One region of the Kitasatospora sp. NBC_00315 genome, then DNA from elsewhere that is predicted to be linked to it. Evidence: riboswitches for the same ligand, from Rfam matches in the RefSeq annotation. Region 1 holds a riboswitch; the other holds the start of a gene.
The links. A riboswitch is a leader RNA that binds a small molecule or an ion and turns the genes downstream of it on or off. The one in region 1 is predicted to bind glycine.
Positions count from the first base shown of each region.

Region 2: it holds a riboswitch for glycine, as region 1 does, so the genes downstream of both, gcvT (glycine cleavage system aminomethyltransferase GcvT) here and gcvP (aminomethyl-transferring glycine dehydrogenase) in region 1, are expected to answer to the same signal.

Region 1 is NZ_CP108025.1:1,204,752-1,214,527, forward strand. It holds gene OG823_RS05080 (DUF5999 family protein) at 1-8, shown strand, start outside; gene gcvP (aminomethyl-transferring glycine dehydrogenase) at 159-3,059, opposite strand; glycine riboswitch at 3,298-3,402, opposite strand; gene OG823_RS05090 (PRC and DUF2382 domain-containing protein) at 3,627-4,856, shown strand; gene OG823_RS05095 (MFS transporter) at 5,033-6,514, shown strand; gene OG823_RS05100 (DNA polymerase IV) at 6,778-8,181, opposite strand; gene OG823_RS05105 (vancomycin high temperature exclusion protein) at 8,248-8,946, opposite strand; gene OG823_RS05110 (MerR family transcriptional regulator) at 9,098-9,776, opposite strand, start outside.
Region 2 is NZ_CP108025.1:2,993,849-3,003,624, reverse strand. It holds gene OG823_RS11985 (Ig-like domain-containing protein) at 1-281, shown strand, start outside; gene OG823_RS11980 (ATP-binding protein) at 432-971, shown strand; partial or broken gene OG823_RS11975 (L-serine ammonia-lyase) at 1,394-2,733, opposite strand; gene glyA (serine hydroxymethyltransferase) at 2,899-4,167, opposite strand; gene gcvH (glycine cleavage system protein GcvH) at 4,299-4,676, opposite strand; gene gcvT (glycine cleavage system aminomethyltransferase GcvT) at 4,777-5,898, opposite strand; glycine riboswitch at 6,106-6,211, opposite strand; gene OG823_RS11955 (enhanced serine sensitivity protein SseB) at 6,614-7,411, shown strand; gene OG823_RS11950 (enhanced serine sensitivity protein SseB C-terminal domain-containing protein) at 7,659-8,564, shown strand; gene OG823_RS11945 (ABC transporter permease) at 9,167-9,776, shown strand, end outside.

The DNA of each region.
Region 1 (9,776 bases):
CGGCCTGAGCACCCGCCCGGCTCCGGGGGCCGGAGCCGGGCCACGACGGACGGGTGGGCCCCGGCGGATCGGTTCCGCCGGGGCCCACCCGTCCGGGGTCCGGGTGACGTGCCCGGGGGCTCATGGCCCGTCGGCACGCCACCCGTCGACCGTGGCCGTCAGGCGCCGTACTCGTCCATCGGCGGGCAGGAGCAGACCAGGTTCCGGTCACCGTACGCGCCGTCGATCCGGCTGACCGGCGGCCAGTACTTGTCCGCCGGGTTCACCCCGGCCGGGAAGACCGCCTCCTGTCGGGAGTAGCCGCGAGTCCACTCCCCGGCCATCGTCGCGGCGGTGTGCGGGGCGCCCCGCAGCGGGTTGTCGTCGGCCGCCCACTCGCCCGAGCCGACCTTCTCGATCTCCGCGCGGATCTCGATCATCGCGGCGCAGAACCGGTCGATCTCGTGCAGGTCCTCGGACTCGGTGGGCTCGATCATCAGCGTGCCGGCCACCGGGAACGACATGGTCGGCGCGTGGAAGCCGTAGTCGACCAGGCGCTTGGCGATGTCGTCCACGCTCACGCCCGTCTCCTTGGTGAGCGGACGGATGTCGATGATGCACTCGTGCGCGACCAGGCCGCCGGGGCCGGTGTAGAGCACCGGGTAGTACGGCGCGAGCCGCTTGGCGATGTAGTTGGCGTTCAGGACCGCGACCTGGGTCGCGTGCTTCAGGCCCTCGCCGCCCATCAGCCGGACGTACGCCCAGGAGATCGGCAGGATCGCCGCGGAGCCCCAGGGCGCGGCCGAGATCGGGCCGACGCCGGTGGCCGGTCCCGCCTCGCTCTGCAGCGGGTGGTTGGGCAGGTACGGCGCCAGGTGCGCGCGGACCGCCACCGGGCCGACGCCCGGGCCGCCGCCGCCGTGCGGGATGCAGAAGGTCTTGTGCAGGTTCAGGTGCGAGACGTCCGCGCCGAACTTGCCCGGCTTGGCCAGGCCCACCAGCGCGTTGAGGTTGGCGCCGTCCACGTACACCTGGCCGCCGGCCTCGTGCACCGCCGCGCAGATGTCGGTGATGGTCTCCTCGAACACGCCGTGCGTGGAGGGGTAGGTGACCATCAGGACGGCGAGCTGCTCACGGTGCTGCTCGATCTTGGCCCGCAGGTCGTCGACGTCCACGTCGCCGTCGGTCAGCGTCTTGACCACGACCACCCGCATGCCGGCCATCACGGCGGAGGCCGCGTTGGTGCCGTGCGCGGAGGACGGGATCAGGCAGACGTCACGCTGGGTGTCGCCGTTGGCGTGGTGGTACGCACGGACCGCCAGCAGGCCGGCCAGCTCGCCCTGCGAACCGGCGTTGGGCTGGATCGAGACGGCGTCGTAGCCGGTCACCTCGACCAGCTGCTGCTCCAGCTGGCGGATCAGGGTGAGGTAGCCCTGGGCCTGCTCGATCGGGGCGAAGGGGTGCAGCTGGCCGAACTCGGGCCAGGTCACCGCCTCCATCTCGGTCGTCGCGTTGAGCTTCATGGTGCAGGAACCCAGCGGGATCATGCCCCGGTCCAGCGCGTAGTCGCGGTCCGACAGCCGGCGCAGGTAGCGCAGCATGGCGGTCTCCGAGCGGTGGCTGTGGAACACCGGGTGGGTCAGGTAGTCGTCCTCGCGCAGCAGCGCGGCCGGCAGCGCGTCGGCCGTCTCGTCGACCGGGCCCACGGCCACGCCGAAGGCGGCCCAGACACCGGCCAGGTGCTCGCGGGTGGTGGTCTCGTCGCAGGAGACCGACACCAGGTCCTCGCCGTCCTGGTACACGTTGATGCCGTGGTCGCGCGCGGCGGCGGCCACCGAGGCGGCGCGGCCCGGCACCCGGGCGGTGACGGTGTCGAAGAACTCGCCGTGCAGCAGCTCCACGCCCCCGGCGCGCAGGCCGGCCGCGAGCGCGGCGGCGTAGCGGTGGGTGCGGCGGGCGATGTCCGCGAGACCGTCCGGGCCGTGGTAGACCGCGTACATCGAGGCCATCACGGCGAGCAGCACCTGCGCGGTGCAGATGTTGCTGGTGGCCTTCTCGCGGCGGATGTGCTGCTCGCGGGTCTGCAGCGCGAGCCGGTAGGCGCGGTTGCCGTCCGCGTCGACCGAGACCCCGACCAGGCGGCCGGGCAGCGAACGGGCGTACTCGGCGCGCACCGAGAGGTAGCCGGCGTGCGGGCCGCCGAAGCCCATCGGGACGCCGAAGCGCTGCGAGGTGCCGCAGGCGATGTCGGCGCCCAGCGAGCCGGGCGACCTGAGCAGGGTGAGCGCCAGCAGGTCGGCGGCCACGGCGACGACGGCGCCGAGGCCGTGGGCCTGCTCGATCACGGGCGCGAGGTCGCGCACGACACCGGAGGCGCCCGGGTACTGGAGCAGCAGGCCGAAGACGCCGCGCTCGGCGATCTCGGCCGGGATGCCCTCGGCGAGGTCGGCGACGACCACCTCGACGCCGGTCGGCTCCGCACGGGTCCGGATGACCGCGACGGTCTGCGGGAGCGTCTCGGCGTCGACCAGGAAGACGCCGCCCTTGACCTTGGTGACCCGGCGGGCCAGTGCCATCGCCTCGGCGGCGGCGGTGCCCTCGTCGAGCAGCGAGGAACCGGAGGTCGCCAGGCCCGTCAGGTCGGAGACCACGGTCTGGAAGTTGAGCAGAGCCTCCAGGCGGCCCTGCGAGATCTCCGGCTGGTAGGGCGTGTACGCCGTGTACCAGGCCGGGTTCTCCATGACGTTGCGCAGGATCACCGGCGGGGTGAAGGTGCCGTAGTAACCGAGGCCGATCATCGGCGTGAGGACCTGGTTGCGGGCGGCCAGCACGCGCAGTTCGGCGAGCACCTCGGCCTCGCTGTGGCCCGCCGGCAGGTCGAGGCCGTCGATGGATCGGATCGCCTCGGGCACGGCGGCGGCGGACAACTCGTCGAGGGAGCCGTAGCCCACCTGGGCGAGCATCTTCTCCTGCGCCGCGACGTCGGGGCCGATGTGGCGGTTCTCGAAGGGACTGGCCTGCTCGAGCTCGGCAAGGGTGGCGGAGCTGCGCGGGTGACCCGCGTTCGGCTGGGCGTTCATGGTGGTCGAGGCCTCCTGGTCACGGACCGGCGGGGGCGCGTACGCCGGTCGGCCGTGGCCGCTGCGGACAGCGGGCCGGCCCTGGCGAACGAACCCAACAGGCCTCCCCCTCTGTCATCGGGACCTGAGAGCTTCGCCCGCACGGGGGCGCGAAGGCACCCCGTCGGCTTGCACCGTCGGTGAGGGTGGTGGCCGTCGGCTCCCTCGCCGGCGGTCCTGCCCTGCTTTCCAGAGTGACCTATCCCACACGGTACGGATGCCTGAGAGATTCCGGGGAGGAGTTGCTCCTTCGGCGCCCCCACCACGGGTTTCGTGTGGCCGGGGACTCTCCCGAGCGGGCTCGGCGGTCGCGCCCAGGGTACCAGCGGGAGCCGGGCGCGACACGGGCCCCTGCCCGCGGACCCCGCGATTTCGGTCACCCCGGACGGCCGATCGGGTGGCACGAACGGCCGCGCTCCGCTCGCACCCGTCCGGTTCATGGCTTTTCGTATGAAGTGGCGGATGGGCAGAGCCCTCCAGCCCTACTCCTGCGGGAGTTCCGCAGGAGCATCGCACTGGAGGAACTGAGTGCAAACCGACATCGACCCCCGCGACCTCATCGGGCACCGGGCCGTCGACCGCAACGGCGACAAGATCGGCACCGTCGACGAGGTGTACCTGGACGACGCGACCGGCCAGCCCGAGTGGGCGGCCGTCCGGACGGGCATCTTCGGGCGGGACGCCTTCGTCCCGCTGACGACCAGCGAGTTCTCCGGTGACGAGTTGCGGGTCCCGTACGACAAGTCGCTGGTCAAGGAGTCGCCGGACTTCGGCGTGGGGCAGCACCTCTCCCCCGCCCAGGAACTTCAGCTGTACCGCTACTACGGCCTGGACACGCCCGTGGACGACCGGTCCGGCTCCGGGTCGGCCGGGGCCGACGGGCCGGGCGACGAACCGGCCGATCTGGACTTCGGCGCGGTGGCCCCGGCGGCGGCCGGCGGCGCGGCGGCCGGGGCGGCGACGGTCGCCACCGCCGCGGTCGCGAGCGAGCGGGCCGAGAAGCTGGAGAAGGTCGAGAGCAACGTCCGGCCCGTCACCGCGCAGGCACCCGCACCCGCACCGGTGTCGGCCGCCGCCGCTCCGGTGTCCGCCGCCGCCGCGAGCAGGACGGTCCCGGGCGAGGCCGTCCCGGCGGCCGCCGCACAGCCCGCCCGGTCGCCGGGCGAGACCACGGCCGGACAGGGCGCCGCCGACACGTCCCCGCACGGGCCGGTGGAGATCACCTGCCACGAGGAGCGGCTGGACATCAGCACCGAGTGGCAGGTGACGTACACCGCCAGGCTCCGCAAGTACGTGACGAGCGAGACGGTCGAGCGGCACGTGCCGGTGGTGCGCGAGCGGGTCCGGGTGGAGCGGGTGCCGGTCACCGAGGGCGAGCGGGACGCGCTGACCCAGGAGGAGATCGCGGAGGCCGTGGAGGAGGTGACGCTGCGCGAGGAGCGCCCGGTGGTGCGCAAGTACCTGGTGCCGATCGAGCGGGTGCGGCTGGTCGTCGAGCGGTACACCGACGACCACGTGGTCCGTGAGGAGCTGCACCGCGAGCACGTCGAGATCCACGACGACTCCGCGAACGCCGGCCAGGCCGCCCCCGGTGCGCCGGGGGCGTCGGGCACCGCCGCCCCGGCGGCCCCGGCGTCCACGACCGCCGGCCCGGCCTCGGGGGCGCCGTCCTCCCCCGCGCCCGGCGCGGCGACCACGGCCGTGACTCCCCCGCACCTCGGACAGAGCCGCCCCGAGCCCCTGCGCTCGATGGGCTGACCGTCCGGCACGGCACACGAGGACCCCGGGCCGGGCGGCCCGGGGTCCTCTCGTCCGCCGAAGCTTCACCGATCGATATTTGACACTCTTAAGTATCTCGGTGCATCTTTGTCCAGCTGGTTCACTTTCCCTCGCCTGAAGCATCGTCTTGAGGCGCAGACCCTGGAGGAAGCACCGTGAGTGAGGCACCACAGCCCACCACCGCGGCAGCCGGACAGAGCAGTTCCCGGGTACTCCCGGCCCTGATCCTGGCGATGCTGTCGTTCAGCGTGGTGCAGACCGCGGTCGTCCCGATCCTGCCCTCGCTCGCCAAGGAACTGGGCGTCTCCGGTTCCAACATCACCTGGCTGATGACGGCCAACCTGCTCTCCGCGGCCGTCCTCACCCCGCTGCTGGGCCGCTTCGGCGACCTGCGCGGACGCAAGCAGATGCTGCTGATCTCGCTGGCCGGCCTGGTCGCCGGTTCGGTCCTCGCGGTGAGCACCCACTCGTTCACCTGGCTGGTCGTGGCCCGCGTACTGCAGGGTGCGGGCGGTGGCGTGCTCCCGCTGGCGATCAGCATCGTCCGCGACGAGCTGCCCAAGGAGAAGGTCACCGGCGGCGTCGCCGGTATCAGCGCCTCGATGGGCGTCGGCAGCGGCCTCGGCCTGGTGGCCACCGGCCTGCTGCTGGAGCACTGGAGCTACAAGTCCATCTTCTGGATGGGCCTGGTCTTCGGCCTCATCGCGTTCGCCCTGGTCGCCCTGCGCGTCCCGAAGGACCCGGTGGTCGACAAGGAGGGCGGCGCCGACCCGCTGGGCGCGCTGACCCTGGCCGGCTGGCTCTCCGCGCTGCTGGTCGCGGTCAGCCAGGGCAACAGCTGGGGCTGGACGTCCAACAAGACCCTCGGCCTGTTCGCCGTCGCCGCCGTGGTCGCCCTGATCTGGGGGATCATCGAGGTCAAGGTCAAGCACCCGCTGGTCGACATGTCGATGATGTCCCGCCCCGCGGTCGCCTTCACCAACCTGGCCGGCCTGCTCATCGGGTTCGGCATGTACGGCTCGTTCATGGTGATCAGCAACTTCGCGCAGACCCCCGCGCGGCTGACCCACTACGGCTTCACCGCGACCGTCCTGCACGCCGGTGTGATGCTGCTCCCGTCCGCCGTCGGCAGCATGGTCGCCGCCCCGCTCGGCGCGGTGCTGATCGCCCGGCGCGGCCCGCGGCTGCCGCTGGTCCTCGGCGGCGTCCTCGGCGCCGTCGCGATGGCCTACCTGGCCACCAGGCACAGCCACGAGGCGGACATCTACACCGCCTCGGCCATCTTCGGCCTGGGCATCGGCCTCGCGTTCTCCGCGATGCCGGCCTACATCAACGGCGCCGTCCCGGTGGAGCAGAGCGGCATCGCCAACGGCATGAACGCCGTCCTGCGGACCGTCGGCGGCGCCATCGGCACCGCCGTGATGGCCGCCATCCTCACCGGTGACACCATCCCGCGGCTGCCCGTCGCCCTGCCGACGCTGAACGCCTACGAGCACGCGTTCTGGACCGCCGCCGCCGTCTGCGCCGTCGCCGGCGCCGTGCCGTTCCTCATCCGCCGGATCAAGGCGGCCGCCCCGGCGACCGAGCTCTCCGGGGAGCAGACCTCCAGCCCCGAGCTGGTGAAGACCGACGCCTGACGAGGCGTCCACCCCCGCACCTGGGGACAGGGTGCGGGGGGCGGGGCCACCGGGGATCGACGAGGGCATCGCGATCACCCCACGGCCCGGCCCGACACGCGGCCCCGCCCGGACTCCTCCGGGCGGGGCCGCGTCGCGCACCGGCGCGATCCGGGAGCGGCGCCGCACTGCACCGCACCGCCCCAGCACCGCCGCACCGCCGCACCGCATCGCCCCAGCACCGCCCCAGCACCGCCCCAGCACCGCCGCACCCCCTTACCCCTTCACCGCCGCAACGGCAGCGGCGCCGAGGGCTCCAGCGCCGGATCCTCCACCAGGAACGTCCGCACCCGGCCGCGCTCGCTCCAGGGCGTCTCGAATCGCACGGTGACCCGGCCGACCCCGCTGCCCTGCACCCAGCCCGGCCCGAACTCCGTGTGCGTGACGTCCTGCCCCGGCATCCAGCGCCGGGCGGCGGGCGCCGCCTGCACCGGCTCCACGGGCTGCTCCCGCGCCGCATCCCCCTCCACCGGCTCCGCGGGCGGCTCGGCCTCCGCCCGCTCCCGCGCCGCCGCCCGCTCCCGCGCCGCCTCCCGCACGGCCTGCGCGAAGAGATCCTCCTGCGTGTAGTCGGCGAGTTGGGAGACGCCGACGCCGAGCAGCCGGACCCCACCCGTCACGTCCACCTGCGCCGCCAGTCTGCGGGCGGTCTCCGTGATCACCGCCTCGTCGTCGGTGGGGCCCCGGAGCGTCTCCGACCTGGTCAGCGTGGAGAAGTCGAACCTGCGCACCTTGAGCACGACCGTGCGCCCGGAGCGCTCGGCGGCGTGCAACCGCCGCACGCAGCGCTCGGCCAGCACCTGCACCTCGTGCATGATCCGGTCGCGGTCCAGGAGATCGACCTCGAAGGTGTCCTCCACCGACACCGACTTGGCGTCCCGGTCCGGCACCACCGGCCGGTCGTCCAGCCCCAGGGCCATGTGGTGCACACCCGCACCGTGCGAGCGGCCCAGCAGGCGGATCAGCTCGGCCTCACCGGCCTCGGCGAGATCGGCGACCGTGCTGAGCCCGGCCTGCCGCAGGGACTGCTCGGTGGCCGGACCGACCCCCGGCAGCGCACGCACCGGCATCGGGCCCAGCACCGCGCGCTCCCGACCCGGCGTGACCAGCACCAGGCCGTCCGGTTTCGCCTCCTCCGAGGCGATCTTCGCCATCAGTTTGGAGCCGGCCGCGCCCACCGAGGCGGTCAGCCCCGTCCGGCGCTCGATGTCCGCCCGCAGGTCCTCCGCCAGGGCCAGCACCAGTTCGGCGCCGTCGGCGGCCTCGGCGAGCGCCGGGCCGTGGCGGCCCGCCTCCAGATCGACGAACGCCTCGTCCAGACTGAGCGGCTCCACCAGGGGCGACAACTCCCGCAGCAGACCCATCACGAGGTCGCTGACCTGGCGGTAGGCCTCGAACCGACCGGTCAGGAAGGCCGCGTTCGGGCACAGCCGGCGGGCCTGGGCCATCGGCATCGCCGAGTGCACCCCGAACGTCCGCGCCTCGTAGGAGGCGGTGGAGACCACACCGCGCCCGCCGAGGCCGCCCACCACCACCGGCTTGCCGCGCAGGCTCGGCTTGGACGCCTGCTCCACCGAGGCGAAGAAGGCGTCCATGTCGAGGTGGATGATGCTCGGCAGTGACCGCACCTGCCGATCATGCCGTAGGGGTACGACATCCGAGCGCCCGCGCGCCGCCGGGAGGGAGCATCCGGATCAGCGGGCCCCCGCGTCCGCCAGCGCCCGCGCGATGCCCTGCTCCTGGGGCCCGAGCAGCGCCGGATCCGGCCGCAGCCATGCGTTCAGCGCGGCCTTGCCCGCACCCGGGATCTCCCGCAGGCCGCCGTACAACCAGGTGAGGTCGTGCGTCTCGGCCGCACCGACCGCGTACGCGTCGATGCCGGCCGCCCGACAGAGCGCCAGCGCCCGCCGGATGTGGAAGTCCTGACTGACCAGCACCGCCCGGTCGACCCCGAAGATCCGCCGGGCCCGGGTGCAGGAGTCCCAGGTGTCGAAGCCCGCGTAGTCCCCGACCACCCGCACACCGGGCACGCCGTGGTCGACGAGGTAGCGCCGCATCGCGTCGGTCTCGTCGTAGTCCACGTGCCCGTTGTCGCCGGTCACCAGGATCGCCCGCACCTTGTCGCTCCGGTACAGCGCCAACGCGGTGTCCAGTCGCTGCGCGAGGTAGGGGGACGGCTCACCGTGCTCCAACCCGGCCCCGAACACCACCGCCACGGGCGCGCTGGGCGCCGTGGCGAGCGTGCGGATCCTGTCCTGCGTGCTCGCGAAGACCCAGGCGCTCGGCGCCAGCGCCACCCCGCACAGCAGGGCGAGCAGTTGGAACGCCCGCCGCTGACCGCCGCGGCCGCGCAGCCGGGCGAGCGGACCCCGGCCCGGTCGTACATCCCGCATCGGCCGCGGTACCCGCACGAAGTACCTGCCCGGCACGTCGCCTCCTTGATCGGTTCACCACCGGTGACGACGCGACCGGCCCGGACGGTTCCCCGTCCGGGCCGGTCGTGTGGTTCGACGGCGTCCCGCGCCGGCGGGCCGCGCGCGGCTCTCAGCCCGCGCGGTTGCGGCGCTGCGCCAGCTCGTCGGCCGGGTCCTGCCCGACCAGCGTCTCGCCGGTGTCCGTGCGCTCGGCGTGCAGCCGGGCCAACGAGGACTCCAGCTCCTTCCAGACCGCGCCGATCGCGATGCCGAAGACGCCCTGGCCCCCCTTCAGCAGGTCGACCACCTGCTGGGGCGTGGTGCACTCGTAGACCGTGGCGCCGTCGCACATCAGGGTGAGCCCGGCCAGATCGCCGACCTCGGCGCCCTGCACATGGGTGACGGCGACCCGGATGTTCTGCAGCGAGACGCCGGCGTCCAGCAGCCGCTTCACGATCTTCAACGTCAGGATGTCCCGGAAGCTGTACAGCCGGTGGGTGCTCACCGGGAGGACCGAGCGCACGCTCGGCTCCAGCAGGCCGGTCCGCGCCCAGTAGTCCAGTTGGCGGTACGTGATGCCGGCGGCGGCGCAGGCCGTCGGGCCCCGGTAACCGACCAGGGCGGAGGTGGGGGCGAGCCGCTCGATGTCCGGCTGGCCCGCCTGGACCGCCGGGAAGCGCCCGATCCTGGGGCCGCCGCGGCCGGACGGCTCCGCGGCGCCGGGCTCCGCCGTCCTCGCGTCCCAGGCGTGGTCCATCACGCCGCGCCCGGTGCGCTGGACATGCACGGAGCACACGCCACCCACGGCC
Region 2 (9,776 bases), 1.8 Mb from region 1:
GGGCGCCGTACGACCTGATGGTGCCGCACTCGATGCGACTGACCGACTCCGGTACCTACCTGCACGGCAACTGGTGGGGCGACTCCTTCGGCAGGTCGAACACCAGCCACGGCTGCGTCGGGCTCCAGGACGTCAAGGGCGGCGGCGAGTCCACGGTGGCCGGCCGGTTCTACGCGTCGTCGATGGTCGGCGACGTGGTGACCGTGCTGCACTCCGACCGGGGCCAGGTGGAGCCGGACAACGGGCTCAGCGGTTGGAACGTGGCCTGGGGTTCCTGGTAGCACGACGAGCGGGGCCGCCCCGGTACGGGCGGTGGAAGGCCGACGGCGGTCCGATGAACGATCGGGCCGCCGGCGGCATATGCCGGACGGGTGGTGATTGTTTGCTCATTGTCCGTACGCGGCCGCATGCGTTCCGCAATGATGGAGCGCATGGCGGGATGGGGCGAAGCGGAACAGTCATCACATCCTGGTGCCGGTACGGTCGGTGACCTCGCCTCGGGGGGCGGCCCGCTGGCGCTGGCGGCCCTGGAGCGGCTCAGCCCGGCGGAGCTGGAACAGATCTGCTTCGGCCGGCTGCGCGACCAGACGGGATCGGACGAGGTCCTGCTGCCGTCCAGGCCGGGATCCGCCTCGGTGGCCCGCCGGCTGGTCCTCTCGGTGCTGCAGTCCTGGGATCTGCACCAGCAGCTGGAGGTCGGCGAGCTGCTCACCGGCGAGCTGGTCGCCAACGCCGTCCGCCACGCCGCCGGCCGCACGATCGGGCTCCAGGTGCAGAAGCGGCCGGGCTGGCTCCGGGTCGAGGTGCGGGACTCCTCGCGGGCCCTGCCCTGCCGGATCGTCGCCGAGCCGGGCGGCCAGGCGGGCAACGGACTGCTGCTGGTCGACGAGCTGGCCGACCGCTGGGGGGCGGACTTACTCCCGCGCGGCAAAGGCGTCTGGTTCGAGCTGAAGCTGCGCGAGCGGGGCTGAGGGAGCGGGGCCGGGAGCGGAGCCGGCTCGGGGCGGGCCGTCTGCCGTGCCCGGCAGGACCGGCCAGGGCCGCGCGGGCCGGACCCCGGCGGCCCGGAAACACGCAGGGCCCCCGGTCGCCGTGGTCGGCGTGGGGGCCCGTGCAGGTCATCGCGCCGGTCAGGGGGGTGCGTACCGCGCGATGGGGGACGGCCGTGCCAGGTCGGATGGTCGGCCGTGGTTCGCGTCCGGGGCGTCGTCACGCCCCGGACTCCTTCGACTATCGCATGTGTCTCACGATGTGAGCAAACCGAACGTCTTGGATTGGAAGGTTTGTAACCCACTTCACCTTTGGTGCGTGAAGGGATCCGCGAACTGACCTTTGATCATTCATCGTTGATGATCGTTCTCCGCCGGGAGCGCACCCGACCGCCGGGCCCGGTTCAGCACTCGATGACGTTGACCGCGAGGCCGCCGCGCGAGGTCTCCTTGTACTTGACCTTCATGTCGGCGCCGGTCTCCTTCATGGTCTTGATCGCCTTGTCGAGCGAGACGTGGTGGCGGCCGTCGCCGCGCAGCGCCATCCGGGCCGCCGTGATCGCCTTGACCGAGGCCATGCCGTTGCGCTCGATGCACGGGATCTGGACCAGGCCGCCGACCGGGTCGCAGGTCAGACCCAGGTTGTGCTCGATGCCGATCTCGGCGGCGTTCTCCACCTGCTCGGGCGAGCCGCCCAGCACCTCGGCCAGGCCGCCGGCCGCCATCGAGCAGGCCGAGCCGACCTCGCCCTGGCAGCCGACCTCGGCGCCGGAGATGGAGGCGTTCTCCTTGAAGAGCATGCCGATCGCGCCCGCCGCGAGCAGGAAGCGGACGATGCCGTCCTCGTCCGCGCCGGGGATGAAGTTCAGGAAGTAGTGCAGCACGGCCGGGATGATGCCCGCCGCGCCGTTGGTCGGCGCGGTGACGACCCGCTGCCCGGAGGCGTTCTCCTCGTTGACGGCCATCGCGTAGAGGGTGACCCACTCCATCGCGTTGGCCGGGCCGATGCCCTCCGCGCGCATCGCCCGGGCGCCCGAGGCGGCTCGGCGGCGGACCTTGAGCCCGCCGGGCAGGATCCCCTCGCGGGACATCCCGGCGGCGACGCACTCCTGCATCACCCGCCAGATCTCCAGCAGCCCGGTGCGGATCTCGGCCTCGCTGCGCCAGGCCTTCTCGTTCTCCAGCATCAGGCCGGAGATCGACAGTCCGGTCTCCCGGGTGAGCCGCAGCAGCTCCTCGCCGGTGCGGAAGGGGTAGCGCAGCGCGGTGTCGTCCGGCTTCCGCCGACCGAGTAGTACGTCTTCTCCAGTACGGGCACGCCGTCGGCGTCGTACGCGGCCAGGGTCATCCCGTTGGCGTGGTACGGAAGCGAGCGGCGCCGGTGCAGGATCAGCTGGGTGTCGGGGTCGAAGGCGATCCGGTGGGCGTCGGCCACGTCGTCGCCGAGCAGCCGCAGCTGCTTCGTCGCCTTGATCCGCTCGACGTCCAGGTCGGCCTGGTCGACGTCCACGGTGCGCGGGGAGTTGCCCTCCAGGCCGAGCAGGACGGCCTTGGGGGTGCCGTGGCCGTGGCCGGTGGCGCCCAGCGAGCCGAAGAGTTCGGCGCGGACGGCGGCGGTCTGGGCCAGCAACCCCTCGGACTTCAGTCGGCGGGCGAACATCCGCGCGGCCCGCATCGGGCCGACGGTGTGGGAACTCGACGGACCGATGCCGACGGAGAAGAGGTCGAAGACGCTGATGGCCACGGGGGGACGTCCTTGTCTGGTCTCGTGGAAGGACAAGCTGGTGCATGGGTCGGGGCACCGCGCTCCACGTTCCAGTGTGCGCGGTGCCCCGGGGATCCGGGAGGACGGCGGGGGTGGGCCGCCTCACGGTGTACTGCCGAGTACTGCCGAGTACTGCCGAAGGACTTACAGGTTCGGGTACAGCGGGTACTTCGCGGCCAGGGCGGAGACCCGGGCCTTCAGCGCGGCGGCCTTGGTCGCGTCGAAGGCGGGCAGCAGAGCCTCGGCGATGACGTCCGCCACCTCGCTGAAGTCCTCGGCCTGGAAGCCGCGGGTGGCGAGCGCCGGGGTGCCGATCCGCAGGCCGGAGGTGACCATCGGCGGGCGCGGGTCGTTCGGGACGGCGTTGCGGTTGACGGTGATGCCGACCTCGTGCAGGCGGTCCTCGGCCTGCTGGCCGTCCAGCTCGCTGTTGCGCAGGTCCACCAGGACGAGGTGGACGTCGGTCCCGCCGGAGAGCACGGAGACACCGGCCGCGGTCGCGTCGTCCTTGAGCAGGCGCTCGGCGAGGATCTTGGCGCCGGCCAGGGTGCGCTGCTGGCGCTCCTTGAACTCCTCGGAGGCGGCGACCTTGAAGGCGACCGCCTTGGCGGCGATCACGTGCTCCAGCGGGCCACCCTGCTGGCCGGGGAAGACCGCGGAGTTGATCTTCTTGGCGTACTCGGCCTTGGAGAGGATCACGCCGCCGCGGGGGCCGCCGAGGGTCTTGTGGGTGGTGGTGGTCACCACGTCCGCGTACGGCACCGGGTTGGGGTGCAGGCCCGCGGCCACCAGGCCGGCGAAGTGCGCCATGTCGACCATCAGCAGGGCGCCGACCTCGTCCGCGATGCGGCGGAAGGCGGCGAAGTCCAGCTGGCGCGGGTAGGCGGACCAGCCGGCGATGATCAGCTTGGGCTGGTGCTCCTTGGCCAGGCGCTCGACCTCGGCCATGTCGACCAGGTTGGTCTTCTCGTCGACGTGGTACGCGGCCACGTTGTAGAGCTTGCCGGAGAAGTTGATCTTCATGCCGTGGGTCAGGTGACCGCCGTGGGCCAGGCTCAGGCCCAGGATGGTGTCGCCCGGCTGGATCAGCGCGAACATCGCGGCGGCGTTGGCCTGCGCACCCGAGTGCGGCTGGACGTTGGCGTGCTCGGCGCCGAACAGGGCCTTCACCCGGTCGATGGCGATCTGCTCGGCCACGTCGACGTGCTCGCAGCCGCCGTAGTACCGGCGGCCGGGGTAGCCCTCGGCGTACTTGTTGGTCAGCACCGAGCCCTGGGCCTCCATGACCGCCACCGGGGCGAAGTTCTCGGAGGCGATCATTTCCAGGGTGGTCTGCTGGCGGTGCAGCTCGGCGTCGACCGCGGCGGCGATCTCCGGGTCGAGAGCGTGCAGGGACTGGTTGAGAACCGTCATCGTGGGATCTTCCCGTCATGGGGCAGCCGCGCGCCACGGATCGGCCGGGGAGGCGGCCTGGCGGCGGGCGGGAGCGGGCAAGGGACCGGGCGGGGGCGGCCGCCTCGCTGCGGCCGCCCCGTCGGGGTGGCTCAGCCGCCGGTGAGGGCGGTGTACTCGTCGGCGCTCAGCAGGTCGGCCGGCTCGCCGTCGAGCCGGACCTTGAACAGCCAGCCGCCCTCGAAGGGGGCGGAGTTCACCAGGGCCGGCTCGTCGATGACGGCCTGGTTGACCTCGGTGACCTCGCCGGTGGCGGGGGAGTAGAGGTCGCTGACCGACTTGGTGGATTCGAGCTCGCCACAGGTCTCACCTGCGGTGACGGCGTCGCCGACCTCGGGCAGCTGCACGTAGACGATGTCACCGAGGGCGTCGGCCGCGTGGGCGGTGATGCCGATGGTCGAGACACCGCCCTCGGCGGCGGTCAGCCACTCGTGCTCCTTGCTGAACTGCAGGTGCTGGGGGTTGCTCATGGCGTCATTCTCCAGGATGGGAAGCGGTCGGCGGAAAACGGGTGGCCGAAATGTCCGACGGGCGGACGTCGGGCAGGGGGCTCGCGGTGCGGGCGTCGGCTCAGCGGGCGCGCTTGTAGAACGGCAGGGCGACGACCTCGACGGGCTCGTGCTTGCCGCGCACGTCCACCGCGACGGTGCTGCCCGGCGTGGCGTGCGCGGCGTCCACGTACGCGATCGCGATGGGCCGGCCCAGCGTCGGGGACGGCGCGCCCGAGGTGATCAGGCCGATCGGGGCGCCCTCGGCGTCCACCACGGCGTACTCGGCCCGCGGCACGCGCCGGCCCTCGGAGACCAGGCCGACCAGCACCCGCGGCGGGTTGGCCCCGGCCTCGGCGGCCGCCCGCTCCAGCGCCTCACGGCCGACGAACGCCCCGCCGTTGGTGGTCTTGTCGAAGCGCACGACCCGGCCCAGGCCCGCGTCGAACGGGGTCAGGCCGGTGTTCAGCTCGTGGCCGTACAGCGGCATGCCCGCCTCCAGGCGCAGCGTGTCGCGGCAGGAGAGGCCGCAGGGGACCAGGCCGGCCTCCCGGCCCGCCTCGGTCAGCGCCGTCCACAGGTGCTCGGCGTCGGCGGGGGCCGAGAAGATCTCGAACCCGTCCTCGCCGGTGTAACCGGTGCGCGCGAGCCAGACCTGCTTGCCGGCCACGGTGGCGGGCAGCAGCGCGTAGTACTTGAGGCCGGGCAGGTCGGCGTCGGTGACCGAGGCCAGGATGCCGTTCGCCTCCGGGCCCTGGACGGCGATGAGCGCGTACGCGTCGCGGTCGTCGCGCACCACGGCGTCGAAGCCGGCGGCGCGGGCGGTCAGCTCGTCCAGCACCAGCTGGGCGTTGGAGGCGTTGGCCACCACGAGGTACTCGTCCTCGGCGGTGCGGTAGACGATCAGGTCGTCCAGGATGCCGCCGTCCTCGGCGCAGATCATCGTGTAGCGGGCGCGCAGCACGCCGAGCGCCGAGATGAAGCCGACCAGCGCGTGGTCGAGCAGCTCGCCGGCCTGCGGGCCGGTCACGGTGATCTCGCCCATGTGCGAGAGGTCGAACAGCCCGGCCTTCGTACGGACGGCGAGGTGCTCCTCGCGCTCGCTGCCGTAGCGCAGCGGCATGTCCCAGCCGGCGAAGTCGGTCATGGTGGCGCCGAGGGCGCGGTGCAGCGCGTCGAGCGCGGTGAGACGGGGGGACGACATGGCCTGTACTCCTTGGGCTTGGCACTCAGGTGTGCACACGCCGGACCGGCCCGGTGGGGCTCGACCTGCGCGCGGGCATGCGGCGGCTGGGTCTCCCCATCTGTCGTCACAACCTGAGAGCTTCACCGCGCGCTGCCCTGGGGACAGCATGGCGGCTTGCACCGTGGGTGGGCGCACGGCAGGGCCGTGGCCACTTTCCAGATGTGCCTCGCCCGTGCGGTAGGGGTGCCTGAGAGATTCCGGGGAGGACTTGCTCCTTCGGCGCCGGCCGCACCAGCTGGGCTGGCGCTCCGGACTCTCCCGCGCGGGTTCGAGCGGCCTGTATGGAGTTGGGCGCCCCGGCCGAATCGCGCACGAGGACGCGGACAGTGTCTCACAGGCTCGGCTCGCCTCCGGGGCTGTTCCTGTCTTGGGCTCGGCTCGCCTCCGGGGCGCTTTGGTCCGGCGCCGACGGTCGTCGCTCCCGCGGTCGCTTCGCTCCCTTCCTCGCTCTCTCCCTTTCGGCACCGGCGCGCCCCTTCGGCTCGCTCGCGGGCTGGAGGGGCCCTTTCGGCACCGGCGCGCCCCTTCGGCTCGCTCGCGGGCTGGTGGGGGCTCGGCTGGTCCGGGGGCGGGTCGGGCGGGGCCCTGCAGGGCTCGGCGTGGCCGGTGCGGGGGCGGTGTGGGCCGATAGGCTTGTGCGGCAGCGGCGAGAGATGGGGCGGTACAGGGGCTTATGGGGTACCCGGTGGAGGACACGCAGGGGTGGGGCAGTGCGGAGGCGGCGCCGGCCGGCGGCAGTTGGCCGGCGAACGAGTTGGAGCAGGTGCTCACCGCCGCGCTCGGTGATCCGGGTGCCACGCCCAGGGTGATCGAGGTGCTGGCGCGCAGCCAGGTCTGGGTGCCGCTGCCGGCCGGTGCGGACCCGCAGGGGCAGTCGCTGGACCTGCCGACCATCGAGCTGGCCGGTGCGCCGTACGTCCCGGTGTTCTCGTCCCAGGAGCAGTTCCTCCAGCACGCCCCGGGGCTGGCCTTCGCGGTCGCCCCGGTCTGGGAGTTCGCCCGGGGGATGCCGCTCGGGCTCGGCATCGCGGTGAACCCGCACGCGCCGGTGGGGATCCCGGTGCCGCCGGCGGGGGTGGCGGAGCTGCGGCGCGGGCCGCGCGAGGATCGTTGGGACGGCGGCGAGGACGCCGCGGCCGGTGGCCGGGTGGCGCTGCGCGAACCGTCGCCGCAGGAGGAGCCGTTCGGCTTCCTGGCCGCGGCGAGCGCCGAACTCTCTTCTCTGCCCGGTGTGCTGACGGCTCGTCGGGCGCTGGCCAGCGTGGAGGGGGAGCCGACCGTGCTGTTCGTCGGCGTCCAGCTCGACCCGGCCTGGCCGGCCGACCCGGCGGCGGTGAACGAGGCGCTCGGGCGGGCGCTGGGAACCGCTCCGCTGCCGGGGGGCGTCCACCTCGTGCTGCTCGACCTGGTGGACGACCCGGTGGTCGAGTGGCTGCTGAACCGGGTACAGCCGTTCCACGTACGGATGTGATCGGGCCGGCCGGGGCACGTCGGCATGGCGACTGTCCGCAGCGCCCCATAGGCTGCCTGCGGACATCCCGGGACGGACAACCCTGCCACAGTGGCGGCGGCAGACCAGGAAGAGGGCTCGAAGTGGGCGAGCGGGGCGAGCGCGCCGGCAGACGGTGCGCACTTCGCGCGGCGGCCGGCGAGGTGCGCACGGCGAAGGCGGCGGCGTGCACGGCAGTGCGCGCATACGCGCGCGCGGGGGTGCGCCGATGAGCGCGGGAGCGGCCGGCGCCGGTGCGCCGGGGCCCTGGGGTCCGCCCCCCGCCGCGCGTCCCGTCGCGGACCCGGGCGCGTTGGAGCGGGCACTGCGCGAGGTCGGGCCGGATCGCTTCGAGGCGTACGAGGTCCTGCTGCGCGCCCTGGCCGAGGGCCAGGTCTGGATGCTGCTCTGGCACGGTACGCCGGGCAGTCCCGACGCCCAGTACGGGAACATGGACGTCTCCGGGCACGGCTACGCGCCGGCCGTCACCTCGCCCGAGCAGCTCGCGGCGAGTGGCTGGGTCCGCGGGCACGAGGTGATCACCGGCCAGGAGATCGCCGCCTCGCTGTACCGCACCCGCTGGGGGCTGTGGCTGAACCCGCACGCCCCGGGTGGCGGGGTCGGCATCCCCTGGGCCGACCTGCGCCGGATCGCGGCCGGCCTGGACCGGCTGCCGGCCGGGCCGCTCCAGCTGAGCGAACCCCAGGTCCAGGCGCCGCAGTTCTACGGTCTGCTGGAGCACCAGGCGATGGAGGTCCGGGCGGTCAGGGCACTGCGCCGCGCCTGGGTGCGCCCGGCGGTCGGCGAGCCGTACCTGGCGATCGGCCTGGAGCTGTACGACACCTCGCCGCCCGCGGTGGAGGCGGTCCGGGCGCTGATGCAGCGGGCGATCGCGGTGGCCCCCGAGGGCCTGGCGGTCTCGACGGTGGCGATGGCGGACGAGTACGACCCGGTGGCGATGTGGATGCGGGCCAACGCGCGCCCGTTCTTCGACCGGGAGGCCGCGGGCCCGGGCCGGCCGCCGGTCGGGCCCTACCCGGCCGCACCCTACCCGCCGCAGCCCTCGTACCCCTACGGCGCCCAGCAGCAGCCGGGCTGGCCGCAGCAGCCCTGGCAGGGGTACCCCGGCCGCTGAAAAGATCTTCACTGATCCTTCGCCGGAACTCTCTCCATCACCGACCGGCCTGATGACCAATCAGGCCGGTCGTGGCGTTTTCCGGTGTGGCGACCGGCCATTCTTGGCGATGATCTTGACATGCATGTAACAGCTATGTGAAGAACCTTATGCGCCTGAAACCGGTGTGCATGCCGACAGATCACAGTTGGGCATCCTTCGGTTGGCAGGTCTGGCGCAAGCCCGTCCGCATGACAGAGAGTTCTGCGCAATGCGGTCCACAGCACGGCCCCACAAGGGCGAACGCGCTCACCGACCGTGGGCTCCGTGCGATGCGCATCCCGCACGGGCCGCCTGAGCACCTCCGTTCCGCCGTACTTCCGCACCGCTGTACTTCCGCACCGCCGTACCGCCGACCGGCGGCCGGCGCACCACCGCACCGCTGCAGAGCCGTACCGCTGCACCGCTGCCGCAACGCTGCACACGCACCGCACTGCCCAGCACCGCAACGCAACGCATCAGCAGCGCCGCCCACTCACGCAGCCGTGGCCCGATCGGGCCGCGGCACCGGGTGAGAGGGCACCGTGGGCCGGCCACCGTCGGCGAGGGGACCGAACTGACTCATGACCACACCCATCGACACCACCGGATCCGCCGGCCAGGCCACCGCCGGACCGCAGAGCGCCGTGGTACCGGCCCGAACGATCGAGGGCCGCTCCCCGGGCAGGATCGCCTGGGACCGGCTCAAACGCGACAAGGTCGCCCTCGCGGGCGGCATCGTGGTGGTGCTGCTGATCCTCGCCGCGTTGCTCGCACCGGTGCTCAGCTCGCTCTTCGGCCACCCGGTCGACGAGCCGCACCCGGACCAGATCAACCCCGATCTGGGCCTGCCCAAGGGCGCGTTCGGCGGTATCAGCGGTGACTACCTGCTGGGCGTCGACCCCACCTTCGGCCGGGACGTCTTCAGCCGGATCCTCTACGGGGCCCAGATCTCCCTGCTGGTGGCCTTCTCCGCGGCCGCCGTCTCGGTGGTCATCGGGGTCCTGATGGGCGTCGCGGCCGGCTACTTCGGCGGCTGGGTGGACGCGGCGATCAGCAGGGTGATGGACGTCCTGCTGGCCTTCCCGCAGCTGCTCTTCTCCATCGCGCTGGTCTCCGTGATGCCGGACAACCTGCTCGGCCTGAGCGGCAGCGGGGTCCGGATGGCGATCCTGATCCTGGTGATCGGCTTCT